DNA from 3 places in the Exiguobacterium sp. s11 genome. Region 2 is predicted to be linked to each of the others. Evidence: a T-box and tRNA genes for the amino acid it is inferred to sense, from the RefSeq annotation. Region 2 holds a T-box; the other regions hold tRNA genes.
What was found. The T-box of region 2 lies ahead of KNQ12_RS04415 (valine--tRNA ligase). A T-box ahead of a tRNA ligase gene usually reads a tRNA of that ligase, here a tRNA-Val.

Region 1 (6,594 bases), on a different contig from region 2:
AATCAACAAGCAAGAGCTGCGTTTGAGAAAATGCGTGTAGCGGCTAAAAAAGCGGGGATTACGCTCGTTGCGTTTAGTACATATCGCTCCTATGCCTATCAAAAAACGTTGTTTGATAAATATGTTGCGCGTGATGGATATGAGAAGGCGAGTACGTATAGTGCGGAACCTGGGAAAAGTGAACACCAAACAGGTCTTGCGTTTGATATCGGAGGCGCTGATTCAACAAAATACGCCACGTTTAGCTTTTCAAAAACAAAAGAGGCAAAATGGTTGTTTGCGAATGCTCACCGCTACGGTTTCCATCTCCGCTATCCATCTGGTAAAGAATCTTGGACGGGTTATACGTATGAGAGCTGGCACTATCGGTATGTCGGAGCAACGCTTGCCGCTCGTCTAAAAGTCAGTGGATTAACAATGGAGGAGTATTTCCATCTCGCACCATGGAAACCAGTAAAGGTTTCGACTTCTTAAAAACATGGTAAATAGAGGATGTTGACTTAGTCGGTTATTCGTCTCAGGTGAAAGAGGTGGAACGAATGGCAAAAAAAGATGCGAAACATCACATCATGACGTTTACGTTCAAAGAAGAAGCGACATCTTATCAAGTGTTCAGTGAATTGAAGAAATATCATGCGCGAGGTCAAGTCGATTTCGAACAGATTGCTGTTATCAAGCGAAATGAGAATGGTGCTTTTTCGTTTGAAGATGCTGTGGACCTAAGTGGATCGAATCGCGCCGTCAAAGGTTCATTGATCGGAATGGCCGTCGGTATCTTAGGTGGACCGTTTGGCATCTTGCTTGGTTCAATGACGGGCATGCTGATTGGTGGCTCGAAGGACATGAAGGAAAATCAAGAAATCCAAGAAACATTCAAACGAACACTCGGTGTCATTCCACCTGGAAAAACAGGAATCATCGCGATCGGTGAAGAATTTGAACCATCCGTTCTCGACGGATTAGTGGCGCAACATGATGGTACATTGGAACGAACAGATGAACAGTTAGAGTCGTAAGGTCTTATAGAATCAAAAGGAGCCTATCGCTTTGGTCGCGATAGGCTCCTTTTGATGTGCATTTACTTAGTTATACGTTCTTTTTTTGCTTTTTTGAAGAAGAACAATTCATAGACGACAGGAACGATGATGAGCGTCAACAACGTAGAGGTAGTTAATCCACCGATGACCGTCAAGGCAAGACCTTTTGAGATCAATGTTCCTGAAGAAGTCGTTAATGCGAGTGGCACCAATGCCATGATTGTTGCAAATGCGGTCATCAGGATTGGGCGTAATCGCGTTTTACCAGCTTCAATCAATGATTCTCGAATCGGCATACCACGTCCGACGTTTTGACCGATGCGGTCGACGAGAACGATTGCGTTCGTGGTGACGATTCCGATCAACATCAGGAAGCCGATCATGACACTGACAGACAATGGTTCATTTGCAAGGAAGAGCGTGACGAGTGAACCAATCGGAACAAAGATCAGAGAGGACAAGATGATGAACGGAATCCGAGCTTTTCCGAATGTGATCAACATTGTCAGGTACACGAGTCCGATGGCAACGACAATCGCAATTCCGAGTGATTGGAAGATTTCGACCGTATCATCATTTCCACCACCACTTGTCAGTGAGACACCGTCTGGTAAATCGATTTTTTCGACGTCAGCTTTTACGGCATTCGATACGTTTTGAACGTCGTCTCCTTTGACTTGTCCAGATACGCGAGCATATACTTTTCCGTCGAGTTTCTGAATCGATGTGAAGGTCTCGACTTCATTGACGTTCGCGACATCTTTCAAAGCAACAGGACCGTTTGCTGAGAAGAGTTGGACGTCTTCGAGATCTTCTTTCGAGACGAGTCCTTCTTCATAAGATAATTGTACGTCTTGATCCTTATTATCGAGATTGAGCGTTCCGACCGTGACTGGCTTCGTTTGATCGTTGACGGTACCGAGAATCTGGAAACCAGATAGTCCACGATCACTTGCTTTCTCAGGATCGATTTCTACGAGATACTGCTTTTGTTTTTCGCTGAAGTTGTTCGTGATATATTTCAAATCATTATTTTTCGACATGTTATCCTCGACGAGTTTTGCCGCCTCTTGAAGGGCTTCGAGATCGTTCGAGAACAAGTCGACATCGACGTTGTTATTCGATGGAGGACCACCTGTCGATAGTTCAGCCACACTGATTTTGACATCGACGTTTTCATCTTGAGCAATGTCTTCCATCTGTGTCTCAAGTGATTTGATCGTTTTCTCGACGTTTACGCCGTCTTTTAGATTCAAGAAGTAACTTGCTTTATTATCGAGACGTAAGCCTGTCGTGAAGTCACGCGCTCCGACAGAAGTCGTCACGTCAGCAATGGCTTTTTCTTTATCAAACATTTTTTCCATCTCAAACGAGACGTCACTTGTTTTTTCAAGTGATGTCGCAGCCGGAAGTTCAAGCGATGCCGTCAAGGTCTTCGATGCCTCGTTCGGAATGAACGTAAAGCCGAGACGCGGTACGATCGCTAGGGAACCACCGAGAAGGATGAACGATACGACCAAGATAATCGCCTTGTGCGAGAGTGATTTTTCAATCAGCTTGCCATACCAACGTTGGAGAGCGCCTTCTTTTTCTTCTGCTGGTACCTTTTTGAAGGCAAACTTCGCGAGAATCGGTACGATCGTGATCGCAACGAGTAGTGAAGCAAGTAATGAGAAAATAATCGTCAAAGCGAACGGTAAGAAGAACTTACCAGTAATCCCACCGACAAATCCAATCGGTAGGAAGACGACGACGGTCGTCAGCGTCGATGACGTGATTGCTTTTAGAATCTCTTTTGTCGATTGTTCGATGATCTCATCCGTCATACCAGATTCGGATTTTCGGACGCGCCGGAAGATGTTCTCGATGACAACGATACTATCATCGACGACACGACCGACTGCAACAGCCATCCCACCAAGTGTCATGATGTTCAGGGAGATATCTTGCCAGTTCAAGAAGATAGCGGCGATGAGTAATGACAATGGAATCGAGACGATGGCGATGATCGTCGCGCGGATGTTCCGCAAGAATAAGAGTACAGCGAGTGATGCGAAGAGGGCACCAAGTAATCCTTCTTTGACGAGTGTCGCAACGGACTCCTCGATATCCTTCGCTGAATCAATCCCAATCGTATAGTCGACTTGGTCGTCATATTTATTGAGGATCTTCGTGACTTCATCTGCGATTTCGACCGTATTGGCATCTTGTTTTTTCGTGATCGCCATCGATAAGGAATCTTTTAAATCGTAACGTGTTTTTTCACTTTGTTGTGAGACGGCTTCGATTTTTGCGATATCCTCTAGGCGAATCGGTTCTACAGGTTCAGAAGCCTGATCTGCAGCTGCACCACCTGTTGTACTTGGTGGTCCTTGCGTTGCCCCTTGTGGTGGACCGCCAGCAGATGAACCACCTGTTTGACCGTTACTTGATGAACTAGCCGCACCTGCAGCAGGTGTCAATTGTAGATTTTTTAGTTTATCTAGATTTTCTAGTTTTTCCTCAACGCGAATCGGAATTTTCGAATCGTTTTCTGATAGTTGACCAGATGGGAACGAGACATACTTTCCATTGATTTGTTCCTTGATGCTTGAGAGCGAGAGACCCGCTTCCGTCGCTTTCTCCTTATCGACGGTGATTTGAACGAGATCATCCTTATAGCCACCAACCGAAACGCTGTTGATTCCTGGAATCTTATTAAGTTCAGGTTCGATATCTTCCTTTAGGATTTTTTCGATGTCTTTACCATCCTTACTAAAGAAAGAGATGTTATAGATCGGGAATGAACCAAATGACAGACGATTTAATTTCGTCGTTGCTTCCTCCGGTAGATTCGCATCTTGGATGGCAGCATCGATTTGTTGTTCGACCTTATCCATATCGGTATCGAACGGGAATTCGATGTTTAAGATACCGATACTTTCATAAGAAGAACTCGTTAGCTTGGTAGCCCCTTCAATTCCTTTAAGGGAAGTTTCAAGCTTTGAGACGACTTGTTTATCGACGTCGTCAGGAGATGCACCAGGGTAAACCGCTTCGATTGAAATCTGAGGAAACTCGATTTCCGGGAACTGATCGACTTTTAATTGTGAGAAGGAATACACGCCTCCTAAAATCAATAGGATTGCAATGATGAAGACAGCAACCGAGTTCTTCAAACTAAATCGGGTTAAAAAGTTCATATGAACGCTCCTTTCTTTTATATGTGCTTATTTACATAGTAGAGGACACTCATAGAACCCGCAACTTTAAAACTGTTTTTATTTAAAAAGATCTTTTTGAAAAAAGATGAATTTTTTTGTGAAAAAGGCTTTACACTTTTCGATATGCTGCTATAATAAAAACATACCCAGTAACAACACAGCATGATTCTGTAGCTCAGCTGGGAGAGCGCTACCTTGACAGGGTAGAGGTCGCTGGTTCGAGCCCAGTCAGAATCATACCGAAATCGTTCCTTTTCGAAGGAGCGATTTTTTTGCGTTAAAAAACTATTCCCGAAATCAATCAGGAATAGTTGGAAGGGAGGTAAATTGTTTTATTGAATTTCGAGGTGAAGATCGCCACGCTTCGTCCACCCTGCGACGGTCGTCAATCGATAGAAGACGAGCGTCAAGACGCCAGGTAGAACGACACCAGTCAAGAAGAAGACGAGGAACGCCTGAGGACCTTGGTTGACGAAGATATTGAGTGGGGCAATCATCGAATTTAATCCAAGTCCTGCGAGTTCGTACGGTACTTTCAAAGAGAGAAGAAGCGTCGCGACAGGAGCTGAAATCATCGCTGCGAGAAACGGTGCAACGACAAGACGTGGATTTTTAACGATATTCGGGAATTGTACTTTAGGTGTTACAAAGAATGAAGCAATCAAACCACCTGGATCCGTCTGACGGTATGCCATCAACGTGAAGCCGACGAATTGAGCGGAACAGCCAATCAGTGCAGCGGCACTTGCTACAGGATCAAGTTGCAAAGCGATAGCGAGTGCAGCGGACGAAGCAGGAGACATCAATAAGACACTAAAGATGAGTGCAATGACAAGAGAAGTTGCGATTGGAGATGATTCAACGGATGCTGTGATCATGGCACTGAATTTTGTAAGGAGTGGTGTCGTGACGGCAGCAGCACCGATTCCAGTCACGCCGCCAGCAAGGACAGCGCTCATCGGGATGACCATCATGTCAAATTTCGTTTTTCCAGTCATGCGTTTTCCGACGTATACAGCGACGGCAGCTGCGAGTAACGCACTGATCGGCTGACCGGGTACAAGAACGAGTCCAGAAGCAGTTGATTGAAGAGCGGCACCACCGATCGTCGCTGCGATCATCGCGCTGAACAGAACAAGTGTATTTCCTCCGAGCTGAAAGGCAATACCGGCACCAAGTGCAGGGGCGAGTAGTACTTTTGCGACACCACCAATCGTCAGTAGCATTTGGATATGTAGAAGATTTCCGAGTGTCTCAATCAGGAGTCCGACACCGAGTGTTACAAGAACGGCATTTGCCATTCCAGCTGATACTTTTACCATTCGATCCATCGCATATTCTTTCAACGTTGTCATCCTCTCTCTATCTATCTCTATTTTTTGCCATGAAAAAAGCCTATCCGTTTTTGGGATAGGCGCCACTCATTCTGTGCGGGCGCCTCATTCGATGCATCGAAAGAAGGGCCCAAAAATCATTTCCGTTTCATCATCGGAAAAGTTTTCAGTCCCTCATGCATAGAATAATCAGTCGTCCGGCTTGGTTAAATGGCTGTTGCGTCGGAATCATTTGATCGTGCCCCTCTCTGTGAATTTTTCTAAGCCTAACATGCTCTTGAATAATAATCAATATTTTCTGACAATTTATTTTTTCCTGAAATCTGACAGGAATTCACGGTATCATCTGGAAATCCTAATGTACCAACAATGGAGGCGTTTACATGAAAGTCATGCTTTTTACAGATATTCACGGCAATGCATCAGCTTTGCGTGCGGTTTTGTCCTATCTTGATCAACAATCAGATATCGATGCCGTCTATTGTCTCGGTGATCTTGTCGGCATTGGACCAGAACATAATGAAGTCATTGATCTATTGAAGCAACGACCTGATATTCAAACGATTTCTGGGAACCATGATGAATGTGTCCTTGCTTTAATCCATGGGGAGACCTATCCCGATAGTTACCGCCATGCGAAAGAGCACCACCAATGGATCGTGGATACGTTGACACAAGAAAATAAAAAGTATTTGGAACGTTTACCACGTGTTTTAAATGTCATGCATCAGGAACAATCGATGCACCTGACGCACTATGCTTATGCCGATCAGACGAAGAAGATTGGTGAAGAACCCTTAAAGCAAGCAATGGATGGAACAAAAGATAACTTATCCGCCTTGTTTGCTGGAAGTGAGGCGCGGATCATTGGTTTCGGTCATCATCATCCAGCGCAACAAGTCGAGACAGAGCAAACGCTCTTTATTAATCCAGGTGCACTTGGATGTCAGCAAACAGCTATTGCTCCAGTAGCAATTATTGATTGGGAGAAGGATCAAGTCCGTTCAGAAATCCTGAAGC
Region 2 (6,594 bases):
CAGAACTCAAAATCAAAAGAAGCATTCGAGCGGGCACTCCCGCTCATGCCGGGTGGTGTCAACAGTCCGGTCCGTGCTTATAAATCGGTCGGGATGACACCGATTTTCGCAGATCATGCGAAAGGATCGAAGCTCTATGATATCGACGGAAAAGAATATATCGATTATGTCTTGTCATGGGGACCAATGATTCTCGGTCATGCCGATCCAATCGTCACGTCAGCAATTCAAGAACAAGCAACGCGTGGCTGGAGCTACGGGACACCAACGGAAATCGAATCAGCGATGGCGGAAGTCGTCATCAGTCGTGTGCCGTCGGTCGAAGTCGTCCGGATGGTCAACTCAGGGACTGAAGCGACGATGGCTGCCCTTCGTCTCGCACGTGGCTACACAGGTCGGACGAAAATCTTGAAGTTCGAAGGCTGTTACCATGGTCACGGTGACTCGCTCTTGATCAAAGCAGGTTCAGGTGTCGCGACACTCGGATTACCAGATTCACCAGGCGTTCCGGCGCAAATCGCGAGCATGACGCTGACAGTTCCGTACAATGATTTGGACGCTGTCCGGATCGCGTTCGAAAAACATGGCGACGATATCGCCGGTGTCATCGTCGAACCGGCTGCTGGGAACATGGGCTTCGTGCCACCAGAACCAGGATTCCTCGAAGGCTTACGGGAAATCACGTCAGAAAACGGCGCCTTACTGATCTTTGACGAAGTCATGACCGGTTTCCGTGTCGGATTCCACTGTGCCCAAGGACATTTCGGTGTCACACCGGATATCACGTGTCTCGGTAAAGTCATCGGCGGCGGAATGCCAGTTGGTGCTTACGGTGGACGTCGTGACATCATGGAGCAGATCGCACCACAAGGTCCAATCTATCAAGCAGGTACGTTATCCGGGAACCCACTCGCGATGGCAGCAGGTCTAGCGACATTGACACAATTGAAACCAGAACACTATGCAGAGTTCGACCGGAAAGCGAGCCGTTTGTCAGAAGGCTACCTGAACGCTGCGGCGAAGTATAACATTCCGTTGACGACGAACCGTGCAGGCGCGATGTTCGGTGTCTTCTTCACGGATGAGCGCGTCACGAACTTCGAAAAAGCGAAAACATCGAACCTTGAGATGTTCCGTTCGTATTATCAAAAGATGGCGGCGCGTGGTGTCTTCTTACCACCGTCACAATTCGAAGGTCTCTTCCTGTCAATCGCCCACACGGACGAAGACATCGAGCGGACGATCGAAGCCGTCGAATTGACGTTCCAAGAACTCCAAGTTGAATTTGGTCGTTAAGCAGTTCTTGACGATTGCTTGAACTCTCGGCTAAAATAAGTAAAGAAGAAAATGGCAACAGCGATGACGGGAAGAGTAGTCCTGTATTCGTACCGGTGTAGAGAACACATCCTTGGCTGAAAGATGTGACGGGCGAACAGGAGGAAGGTCACCCCACGAGCTGGTATCGTGAGTCTTACGAGCGATATCCGTTCTCCACACGTTACGTGGCTCGAGGGCATCCGATTGTGGATGAACTAAGGTGGTACCGCGGAAAAAAGCAACGGCTTTCTTTCGTCCTTAGCATAGGACGAGAGAAGCCGTTTTTATTATGGACAAAAAGGGAGCGATCAGGATGCAGGAATTATCAATGCCAACGAAGTATGATCCGCAGGCAACGGAAGAAAAATGGTACGACTTTTGGGTGAAAGGTGACTATTTCAAAGCCGATCAGGATCCAGAAAAAGAGCCGTACACGATCGTCATTCCACCACCGAACGTCACAGGTAAATTGCACCTTGGTCACGCGTGGGACACAACGTTACAAGACATGCTGACACGGATGAAGCGGATGCAAGGATTCGACGTTCTTTACCTACCAGGAATGGACCATGCCGGTATCGCGACGCAAGCAAAAGTCGAACAAAAACTGCGGGCAGAAGGACAATCACGTCTTGAAATGGGGCGCGAGAAATTCCTCGAGCAATCATGGGCATGGAAAGAAGAGTACGCGTCAACGATCCGTGCACAATGGGCAAAACTCGGTCTTGGACTCGACTATTCACGGGAGCGTTTCACGCTTGACGAAGGATTGTCAGAAGCGGTTCAAGAAGTCTTCGTGAAACTTTACGAAAAAGGCTTGATCTACCGCGGCGAATACATCGTTAACTGGGACCCAGCGACGAAAACAGCGATCTCGGATATCGAAGTCATCTACAAGGATATAGAAGGTGCGTTCTATCACTTCAGCTATCCACTAACGGACGGTTCAGGTCACGTTGAACTAGCGACGACACGTCCTGAGACGATGCTCGGTGATACAGCGATCGCCGTGAACCCGAAGGATGAGCGTTATGCTCACCTCGTCGGAAAAACAATCACGTTACCAATCGTTGGTCGCGAGATTCCGATTGTTGCCGATGACTATGTCGACATGGAGTTCGGTACAGGTGTCGTTAAGATCACACCAGCGCACGACCCGAACGACTTCGAAGTCGGTAACCGTCACGAGTTACCACGTGTCCTCGTCATGAATGAAGACGGAACGATGAACGAGAACGCAGGGAAATACGAAGGTATGGATCGCTTCGAATGCCGGAAACAAATCGTTGAAGATTTAAAAGCAGAAGGTGTTCTAATCAAAATCGAACCACACTTGCACTCTGTCGGTCACTCGGAGCGTTCAGACGCGATCGTTGAGCCGTATCTTTCACTCCAATGGTTCGTCAAAATGGAACCACTCGCGCAAAAAGCACTCGAGGAACAACAAGGACCAGACAAGGTCAACTTCGTTCCACAACGCTTTGAGAACACGTATGTGCGCTGGATGGAAAACATCCGTGACTGGTGTGTCAGCCGTCAACTCTGGTGGGGACACCGGATTCCGGCTTGGTACCATAAAGAAACATGCGAAGTATACGTTGGCAAGGAAGCACCAGCCGATATCGAGAACTGGGAGCAAGACAACGATGTTCTCGACACGTGGTTCTCGTCAGCGCTTTGGCCGTTCTCAACAATGGGTTGGCCGAACAAAGACGCAGCGGATTATCAAAAATATTTCCCGACGTCGACACTCGTCACAGGTTACGACATCATCGCCTTCTGGGTATCACGGATGATCTTCCAATCGTACGAATTCACAGGACAACGTCCATTCCAAGACGTCTTGATTCACGGATTGATTCGTGATTCGGAAGGACGCAAGATGTCGAAATCACTTGGGAACGGAATCGACCCGATGGATGTCATCGAGAAGTATGGTGCCGATTCTCTTCGTTGGTTCTTAACGACAGGATCAACACCAGGCAACGACCTCCGCTTCTACTGGGAAAAGATCGAAGCAACATGGAACTTCTCGAACAAACTATGGAACGCAAGCCGCTTTGCCTTGATGAACATGGATGGTCTAACGTTTGATCAGATCGATTTGACAGGCGAGAAGTCACTCGCAGATAAATGGATCCTAACACGCCTACAGACGACGATTGACGACGTAACGCGTTTATCTGACAAATACGAGTTTGGTGAAGCGGGACGTATTCTCTATCACTTCATTTGGGAAGACTTCTGTAACTGGTACATCGAGATGGCGAAGTTACCGCTCAACGGGGAAGATGAAGCAGCGAAACAGACGACGCGTTCGGTTCTTGCCTATACGCTCGATCGGATCATGCGTCTGATGCACCCGTTCATGCCGTTCATCACGGAAGAGATCTGGCAACACTTACCGCATGAAGGCGAGACGATCACACGTGCTGCATGGCCAACACGTGAAGCGTCACTCGACTTCCCGGAAGCCGTTCCAGCATTCGAAGCGGTTCAGAACGTCATCCGTTCGGTTCGTAACATCCGCGCGGAAGTGAACGCACCGATGTCGAAACAGATCCAACTGTTCATCTCGACGAATGACGCACGTGTTCAAGACGACCTGTCGTCAAACAGCTCGTACTTGCAAAAGTTCACGAACGCATCTGAACTTCGAATCGAAGAACAGATGCCAGCACCAGAAAAAGCAATGAGTGCGATCGTAACGGGAGCAGAATTGTTCATCCCACTCGCGGACTTGATCAACATCGAGGAAGAAATCGCGCGCTTGAATAAAGAACTCGTCAAGTATACGAAAGAAGTCGAACGGGTCGAGAAAAAACTCAACAACCCTGGCTTCGTTGGCAAAGCACCGGCACATGTTATTGATGAAGAAAAGGCGAAGGCACTTGATTATACGGAAAAACGTCAAGCTGTCGAAGCACGCATCAACGAACTCTCACACTAATTACAGCAGTGGCTCAAGTTTCCTTGAGCCACTTTTTTTAAAGGAGCGAACAACATGAGGACGCGAGAAGATGTATTGGATTGGTTATCGAGCTTACTAGCATTTGGCGTCAAACCAGGTCTTGAACGGATGCAGGCGATGTTACTGGAATTACAGATTGACCCGGACGCGATTCCGACGATTCATGTCGCTGGCACGAACGGGAAAGGATCGACGGTTGCGTTCTTACGTGAGATGGGAATTGCGGAAGGATTACGCATCGGGACGTTCACGTCGCCGTATATCATTCAGTTCGAGGAACGGATTATGTTGAACGGGGTACCGATCGCAGAAGATGATCTCGTCGCCGCTGCGATCGCTGTTCAAGCTGCCATCCAGCATATCGATCCGGCACTCGGTACGGTCACTGAGTTCGAGGCATTAACGGGACTTGCTTTCTATTATTTTAATCAGATTCGTCCCGATTTCGTCATTTATGAAGTCGGACTCGGTGGATTGTATGATTCGACGAACGTCTTCAAGAAGCCGGTCGCAGCGATCATCACGTCGATCGGGCACGATCATCAAGCGATTCTCGGAGATACGCTCCAAGAGATTGCTTTACAGAAGTTCGGGATCATCAAACAAGGGACACCGGTCATCGCCGGAAAACTGCAGGAAGAGCTGACGGTACCGTTAATGGCGTATTGCGGTGACCGAAATGCGACGTTGAAATGGAGTCAGGAAGCGATCATCCGTTACCGTCTGAAAGAGACAGGAACTTGGGCGACATATGATGGGATTCCGGAGACACGCTTAGGTCTCGAAGGTCATCATCAAGTCCATAATGCAGCGAACGCCGTCATTTGTGCGCGACGACTTGGATGGTCGAAAGCGGCGATCCGAAAAGGGCTACGGGAGGCAAAACATCCGGGACGGTTTGAGATCATCTCACGCAAACCACGGATCATTCTCGATGGTGCGCATAATCCGGAAGGGATCACGGCACTTGTTGAACGGTTAAAAGAGGAATCAAAACCGGTGACGTTGCTCTGTTCGATTTTACGTGACAAAGACCGGACAGCGATGCTAGCGCAGTTACGTAGCATTACACCGGATATTTACGAGACGACGTTTGATTTCCCACGAGCTCGGACGCGAGAGGAGTTGCAGCAAGAGGGCGCGAACGTAACGACGGTCAAAGCATTCTTAGGTCACTTAAGCGCAAATCGAACATATGTCGTGACGGGATCACTCTATTTCATCAGTGAAGTGCGTCAAATGTACACAAACTCTTTTACAAAATAGGGAAAATGCGATTTCGCTCGTTATAATGAAATTGGGGAAGTATAGTCCCGGATTTCAAAGACATGATGAGGAGACGATGAGCGATGAGACAGTGGGTCCGTTTGTTAGTAGCAAGCTTACTGATTTTTTCAAGCTTTACGTATATACATGAACCGCATTCAAAAGCGGCGACAGGCGAGAAGTTCAAGATTTTAGAGATTCGTGATGATTGGTCGGCGACGAACCGGATTGATCCGGGAACGACAATCACGTCGTTATCATTGTTAAAAGAGTTGAATACCAGTCAATACGAAATCAAGATGATGACGGTCAAAGAGTTGAATGCGTCTCGTTTCTCACTTGATGGTGCATTTGATGCGATCGTCTTTGATCCATCTATTTTTACAGGAACAGACCGTTATTCGATTACAGTATCTGATTCGAAATCCAAACAGCATAATACCAGTAACATCGAAAATGATATTACGAAGTTAAAAGCGAATGAAATTTTGAAGAATTACATTCAAAAAGGATTACCAGTCTTTTTACACGCTGATGTGTTAACACATGCAACGAGTAATTTCACTTCGATTTTTAAGCCAAGCATGACGTCTGGTGCTGCGATTGCCTATACGGATTCAAAACAGGTCGTCTCCCGATTACAATCCGAAAAAATTGAACGACCTCGTTTAAGCAAAGTAGCGGTTTCGCAGGCTGGTCAATCGTTAACATCGGTGGATAAAGCAGCACCGGCTTCACCAGATAAACCAATTGATTTTAATTTTACGCTTGATCAAACTACGGCTAATACACGCGTTCAATTGTATATTGATTTCAATAGTAATGACCAGTTTGAGGAATCCGAAAAGGTCGATGAAAAACCAGCGACGATTTCTGGCTCCTTGTCCTATCAATTTGATGCACCGAGTTATACAGGACCACGGAACTGGATGATTAAAGTCGTAAGTGAAGATGGACTTTCGGATTATAAGATCGGTAGCTTCTTAATGAAGGATCAGGTAGCCCAAGCGAAGATTTTACAAGTCACGCGTTCGGGATCA
Region 3 (6,594 bases), on a different contig from region 2:
ATTGGATAAAAAATTCCGATCAAGATGATGACGATCCCAATCCATTGGGAACTCATCAGATGTTCTCCTAAAATTAAGACGGAACAGATGACTGCTGTCGGTAGTTCAGCCGCTCCGAGCAAAGAAACGCTTGCTGGAGACAGATGAGGGGCGCCTGCAGCAAATAAGAGCGGTGGTAAAATCAATGCGAACAGACCGAGCGGAATCGCGTATAACAGAAGTCCATTTTCGAAGTTCGCAGAGGACAAGAATGTCGTCGGTGGATACATGGTCATGACGAAAGCAAGACCACCTGTCATCATATAAAAACTTTTCTTGATGACGGGTAAATGATTGGCGATGCGTCCACTAGCGAGTAAGAAAATTGAGAAGCTGACAGCTGCTCCAAGACCGAATAATGTTCCACGTAAATCGAGTGGACTCGAGTAAGCGGCACTCGCAAGAATGGCTCCGCCAATTAGTAGAATCGCGGACAGAAAGTGCGCACGACTGGGGAAACGTCTGAATGCGAGCGCATCGATGATGACACCAATCCAAGTGAATTGGAATAAGAGAATGATCGCAACGGATGCGGATACAGTCTGAAGACTTTGATAGTACAGATAACCGGTTGTACCACTTGAGATACCGATCAGCATGAGCAGACCAGCTGTCTTGAGATCGAGACGAAGATTTTTCGTAAATAAGGCAAGTCCGAAAATCATCAGCCAGCCGAAGAAAAATTGACTACCTGAAACGGCTGCTGAGTTAAATCCAGCGGCATAAGCGAGTTTGACGATCGTTGAGAGGACACCATAACTGATAGCGCCAATCAGAACGAATAAGGTTGCTTTTGAACGATGCATGAATAAATTCCCTCCATTTTTAATAAAAACCACACAAAAAAGGTTGCAACAGGGCCTTGTCCAGGTTTTTTGGACAGGGTTTGGTTGCAACCTGTGTGATTTATTGAGTTGATGTGTCGAGCAAACGATACAGCCGGGTTTTCGTTTGATTATACTGAACGGTCAGCGCATTCCACTTCTTTAATGACGCGGTAGCTTTCCGTGTTAAACGATTTAAATCCGCTGTTGACTCATCAATCTTAACGAAATCCGGTTTTTTCGTCAAGCGTGAAAGCACTCTCTTTTCAGCGTCCATCGCTTGTCGATACGTTTTCGAGAACGTTTGAAATGTCTGCTCGCGTTCCTTGATGATTGTCACTAAGGCAGTTCCTTCTGTTTTTGCTTTACCATCAAGTTTGTTGACAGCATCCTTCAATTCTTCAAGATCGAGTGCAGCGTACGTTTCCTTACGTAACGTTTCTTCTTGTTTCAATAAAGCAAGCCGTTCGTCATTTAAGGCTTCTAATTCCTCTCGTTCATTTTGAGAGCGTTTGATTTCTTCAGCACCTGCATCAAGAACGGCTTGGTACGTATTAACTGAAATTTCATCCTTACGAGCACGTTGATCAGCTAGCGTGAATGCTTTCTCTTCACCTTTCACTTGTTGCTCTAGCTGTTCATGAAGAGAGGCTGGTGAATCGTTGGAACAGGCAGCGAGTCCAAAGCTCGACAGGAACAGTACTGCTACGAATGTTTTTTTCATCTGGATAGTAACTCCTTATAAATTCGAGTGTTGCGCGAAGTTGTACGGAATATGGAAATCTTCATCATAAATCGCGAATTGATAGCCTTTTTTCTGAAGTCCGGCAACAATGGCTGGAAGTGCTTTGATGGCTTGTGGTTGTTCATGTAAGAGAATGATTTCAAACGGACGCTCTGCTCGCCGAATGACCGTATTCGCTACTTCTTTTGCACTATCTTTGTAATACCAGTCCATTGAATCGATTGACCAGTCCCACACGCGGAAGTCTGCTGAATGAATGGCAGATGCCATTTTTTTCGTGATGCCTGGATCAGAGCCATAAGGTGGTCGTGTCAAATGTGGTGTTAGCTTCGTCAACTCATGGATTTTCTTCTGAACACTTTGCATCTCTGAGACATACTTTCCTTTTTCGTACAATGTATCGTAATCGTGTGTTTCCCCGTGTAATCCGATATAGTGTCCAGCTTTAGCAGCAGCTTTGACTTCTTGCGGAAAAGCATCTATTTGTGTTCCGAGATAAAAGAAAGTGGCACGAGTCTGAAGTTGATCCAATGTTCGAAGTAAGTCCGGTGTTAATGCGGATGGACCATCCTCGAATGTTAAATAAGCGACTTTTTTCGTCACACCATTCCATTTTTCCACGCGTGCTTTTTCCATATTGACGACAGGGACTTCAGTAATGGATTTACCTGTCGTAATGGATTGTTGTTCAGGAGTAAATACGTATCGATAAGCGATATATCCCCCAACTCCGAGAAAGACAAGTGTGAGAAGTAAGAAGAACCGAGGGAAAAACTTTCTTTTTTTTGTACGCGGTCGTGGACCGAGTTCGCTAGCGTGGCTTGAGGTAAATGGATCCATCGTTGTCTGTCGCTCCTTTTGTCAAAAATATCATATACAGATAATGTAACATTCTGACTGTTTCTTTTGTAACAAACAGATGACAAAAAGATGACGAAAAATCGATTTTTCTAAAAAATATCGATTTATTTAGAAGAAGTTTGTAAGAAATAAAAAAACAACCACTGAATAAGTGATTGTTTCATGTGTTATTAGTGTTCTGTTACAGCACACTCATCGCATTCCGTTTGATAGGATTCACATTGTTCATCCATCTCTTTTCCGCAATGGGCACACGTCTTGACGGGAAGTTCACGATAGAATGCAGCAGATGCTTCTTGGTAAAGGGGTTGTTCCATGTGTTTTTCCTCCTTCAAAATAAACGCAATGATCTTTTTTCTTGTTTTTATTGTATTAGTACAGAGGTTTAATGTCAACTGTTGTTTTATAACAGTAAATTCGTTTGAAGTATTGATAGAGGACAATAAAAAAGAGACATGCTACGATATCTAAGTAATCTGATAATAATAAGGGGGATTTACACATGACACAGGCAACACTTGATACAATGCGTGTCTTAACAGAAAGACGTTCGGTTCGTCATTACGACGAAACGTTCAAACTTTCAAAACAGGAAGTGGAAGAACTATTAGAATGGACGACAGCGGCGCCGAGTGCTTGGAATTTGCAACACTGGCATTTCACGGTCTTCCATTCAGAAGAAGCGAAGCAACAGCTTGCACCGATCGCATACAATCAGCCGGCTATCACTTCGGCTTCAGCAGTCATTGCGATCTTAGGTGATGTTCAAGCTAATCGAAACTACAATCCGGTGTACGGTCCAGCAGTAGAAGCAGGTGGCATGACAGAGGATTTATTTGATTCGATCAAGGCACAGGTAGAAGGCGCTTATCAAAGTGAAGCCTATGGGCGCGATGCGGCAATGTCGAATGCGAGCCTTGCTGCGATGCAATTGATGCTTGCGGCAGAAGCGCGTGGATTATCAACACTCGCAATGGGTGGATTCGATCATCAACGTTTTGCGGAAACGTTCATTACCGAGTCACGGTATGTACCGGTCATGTTGATTGCTGTCGGAAAAGCGGTTGAAGATGCGAAAAAGCGTCCGGCACTACGTTTACCGATTGATCAAGTGTCGACCTTCCTGTAAGTCATTCAAAATGGAGGAAGCGGGGTTCAATTCCTCCATTTTAATTTTTTTATTTTTTTTCAGAAAAAGACTTGTCAGCCTTTTAGTTTCTTGATATATTAATACATGTCCTAGCAAGTACATAACGTACTGCAAACATGATTCTGTAGCTCAGCTGGGAGAGCGCTACCTTGACAGGGTAGAGGTCGCTGGTTCGAGCCCAGTCAGAATCATACCGAAAGCCCGCTTTTCCTTTATAGGAAAAGCGGGCTTTTTTTATTATTTCTTTATCTCATCCTCTGTGACCCATTTATGGTTTTTCACCATCTCTCCACCGTCCGTCGGTTCATAGTTCACCATGTAGACCGTCGTTTCCTTTACTTCATCAATCGTCGCTTTTGCTCCATCCATACCTTTCATATGATCCGCTTTGACAGTCGTTTCATCACCAACTTGCAGTGGCTTAGTTGGAACGGGATCGAGTTCTTCCTGAATGACCCATTTATGATTTTTCACCATCTTTCCACCAGTAGTCGGTTTGTAACTGATCGCATAGACGACGGTATCGTAAGCTCCCGCAATCGTTGCTTTAGCTCCGTCCATACCGTCCATATGATCCGTCGTCAACGTGACGTTTCTTCCTTTCGGATAAGTCGGATCACTGGCTTCCTTTAAACCGGATGGTAGCTTTCCGTCGCTCGAATGCATCATATCTCCATGAGACATATCGTGTGAGTCACTATTACTTCCATCGTTATTGGCGGATCCACATGCACCGAGCCAAAGCGTAGAACTAAGAGCAAGTGCGGTTAATGTCAATGATTTTTTCATATAAAACCCTCCTGAAGTCACTAGTCTTCTTTACTATACCCAGCGTATGTGCAAATCGTGTGCAGATGAGGTGACAGTTTTGTTTGTCAGCGTCGATCGTGTTTTTTTCGCTATACTAAAGTGAAGAGAAAGGGAGGAAATGTCATGCGTCGTATTTCATACTCGGTCGGAGGAATCGTGCTTGCGGCATTTTTAATTTGTGGCAGTGTGTTGTTTGGGACGTTGTATTATCAGTTATCTCAAACACGAACGCAGGAAGTAGTGGACGGTTTATTGAACCGAGGAAATACCCATCGTGATGTCCTTGTCGATTCCTATGACCAAACGACAATGCGCCATGTCAGCATGATGGAAGCAGATTCATCTTTTACTGTGGTGATCACTGATGCAGATGGAAAACAACTCGAAGCGTCACGACCTTTGTCGAATGAGATGAAAAGTGTGCTAGAGCATACGGATTTCGATTACCGTCAACAAGGAAAAATCGTGACGATGCGTGACTTTTTAATGACGGACAGTCCCATTACCATCGACGGGAAACATCGGGGGCATGTCTTCATGTTCGCTTCTAAAGCAATCGTAGATCACGTACTTGATCCGTTGAAACAGCAGTTTTTCCAAGTGGGTCTGCTCGCACTATTATTAGCAGGTGCGGCAAGTATTTGGACGACCCGACTCATCTCTCGTCCGTTGATTCAGATGGAAAAAGCGACGGCACGCCTATTAGATGGAGAAGGTGGAGAGTTGCCGATTGATCGACAAGACGAACTGGGACAATTGGCGCGTTCGATTCAGCAATTAAAACAGGATCTCGATTTTTTGAATCGAGAACGATCCGAATTTTTAGCAAGCGTATCTCATGAATTACGCACACCATTGACATATATAAAGGGATACGCGGATATTCTCGAACGCCAAACGTTGACGCCGGATGAGCAACAACGCTACATTACGATCATTCGAGAAGAAAGTCAGCAAATGAATGAATGGATTGAGCAATTATTTTGGCTAGCACGCATTGATGCGAATGCTTTTATGATGGAACGAAAACCTGTCGATGTCGAAGACTTGATTCATCAAGTGATACGATTGATGCGTCCAGACATCGAACAAGAAAATGTTTCGTTCGAGATAGAAGGTGAGCGATTAGAAGTGATGGGTGACGCTCAGCAGCTCCGTCAGATGATCGTGAATATCATTGAAAATGCACGACGACATACGACGTCGGGAAAAATTATCGTTCGTTATGGTGTCAACGCAGTAGGGGCTTTCATTCAAATCGAAGATACAGGAGAAGGAATCGCTGCAGAATCTTTACCTCATGTAACGAAACGGCTCTACCGAACGGAAGCATCTCGTTCTCGAAAACATGGAGGAACTGGAATCGGACTCTCCATCGTTGAAGCAATTGCTCAGACACATGGAGCAGAATTGAACATCAAGAGTCAGCTTGGACATGGAACACAAGTGACACTGCAGTGGAAGGAGAAATAAAATGCCGCATGTATTGATCGTAGATGATGAACCAAGAATGCTTGAACTGCTCAAACTGTATATTCAGCCGTATGGGTACACGTGTCAGCTTGTAGATTCTGCGCAACAAGCTCTTGATCTCTGCCGTCAGCACGTATTCGACCTGATTTTACTAGATGTCATGATGCCGGATATGGATGGCTGGACATGTTGTCGTCTCATTCGAGAACACTCTAACATCCCAATCTTGATGGTTACGGCTCGGAATCAGCGGGAAGACATCATTCGGACACGAGAAGTAGGAGCGAATGATTACATATCAAAACCGATTCAAGAAGGGGAACTGATCGGGCGAATGGAAGTTTTATTACAGCAACAGTATGATGGTCTATCCTATGACCGGGAAAGCTATCGTTGTAGTTACCTCCAACAAAAGATTTCGTTAACGAAGACGGAGTTTGAGTTGTTAGGTGTATTTTTAGATTCTCCACGACGTGTTTGGACACGCGATCAACTAACGACGATGTTATGGGGAGCGGAAGCGTCTGTAGACGAGCGGACGATCGACTCGCATATCAGACATTTAAGAGAAAAACTACGTGTTTGCGGTTTTCCGATTGAACAGCATCTCGAAACAGTTCGCGGAATCGGATACCGATGGACACACCAATAAAGGGGAAAATCAAAACATGACGACACTCTATTTCGTACGG

Region 1: it has a tRNA-Val gene. The T-box ahead of KNQ12_RS04415 (valine--tRNA ligase) is inferred to sense a tRNA for this amino acid. The anticodon was not compared.
Region 3: it has a tRNA-Val gene. The T-box ahead of KNQ12_RS04415 (valine--tRNA ligase) is inferred to sense a tRNA for this amino acid. The anticodon was not compared.

The regions. Positions count from the first base shown of each region.
Region 1 covers NZ_JACSNF010000006.1:80,209-86,802, forward strand. Annotated here, with positions in the region: gene KNQ12_RS15370 (M15 family metallopeptidase) at 1-474, shown strand, start outside; gene KNQ12_RS15375 (hypothetical protein) at 540-1,016, shown strand; gene KNQ12_RS15380 (efflux RND transporter permease subunit) at 1,079-4,219, opposite strand; tRNA gene KNQ12_RS15385 (tRNA-Val) at 4,405-4,477, shown strand; gene KNQ12_RS15390 (PTS sugar transporter subunit IIC) at 4,573-5,595, opposite strand; gene KNQ12_RS15395 (metallophosphoesterase family protein) at 5,958-6,594, shown strand, end outside.
Region 2 covers NZ_JACSNF010000001.1:790,153-796,746, reverse strand. Annotated here, with positions in the region: gene hemL (glutamate-1-semialdehyde 2,1-aminomutase) at 1-1,296, shown strand, start outside; T-box leader at 1,351-1,580, shown strand; gene KNQ12_RS04415 (valine--tRNA ligase) at 1,631-4,267, shown strand; gene KNQ12_RS04410 (bifunctional folylpolyglutamate synthase/dihydrofolate synthase) at 4,322-5,554, shown strand; gene KNQ12_RS04405 (DUF5057 domain-containing protein) at 5,638-6,594, shown strand, end outside.
Region 3 covers NZ_JACSNF010000006.1:70,390-76,983, forward strand. Annotated here, with positions in the region: gene KNQ12_RS15310 (EamA family transporter) at 1-845, opposite strand, end outside; gene KNQ12_RS15315 (YkyA family protein) at 946-1,587, opposite strand; gene KNQ12_RS15320 (polysaccharide deacetylase family protein) at 1,603-2,448, opposite strand; gene yhfH (protein YhfH) at 2,640-2,786, opposite strand; gene KNQ12_RS15330 (nitroreductase family protein) at 2,972-3,598, shown strand; tRNA gene KNQ12_RS15335 (tRNA-Val) at 3,738-3,810, shown strand; gene KNQ12_RS15340 (YdhK family protein) at 3,857-4,408, opposite strand; gene KNQ12_RS15345 (HAMP domain-containing sensor histidine kinase) at 4,553-5,902, shown strand; gene KNQ12_RS15350 (response regulator transcription factor) at 5,904-6,554, shown strand; gene KNQ12_RS15355 (histidine phosphatase family protein) at 6,571-6,594, shown strand, end outside.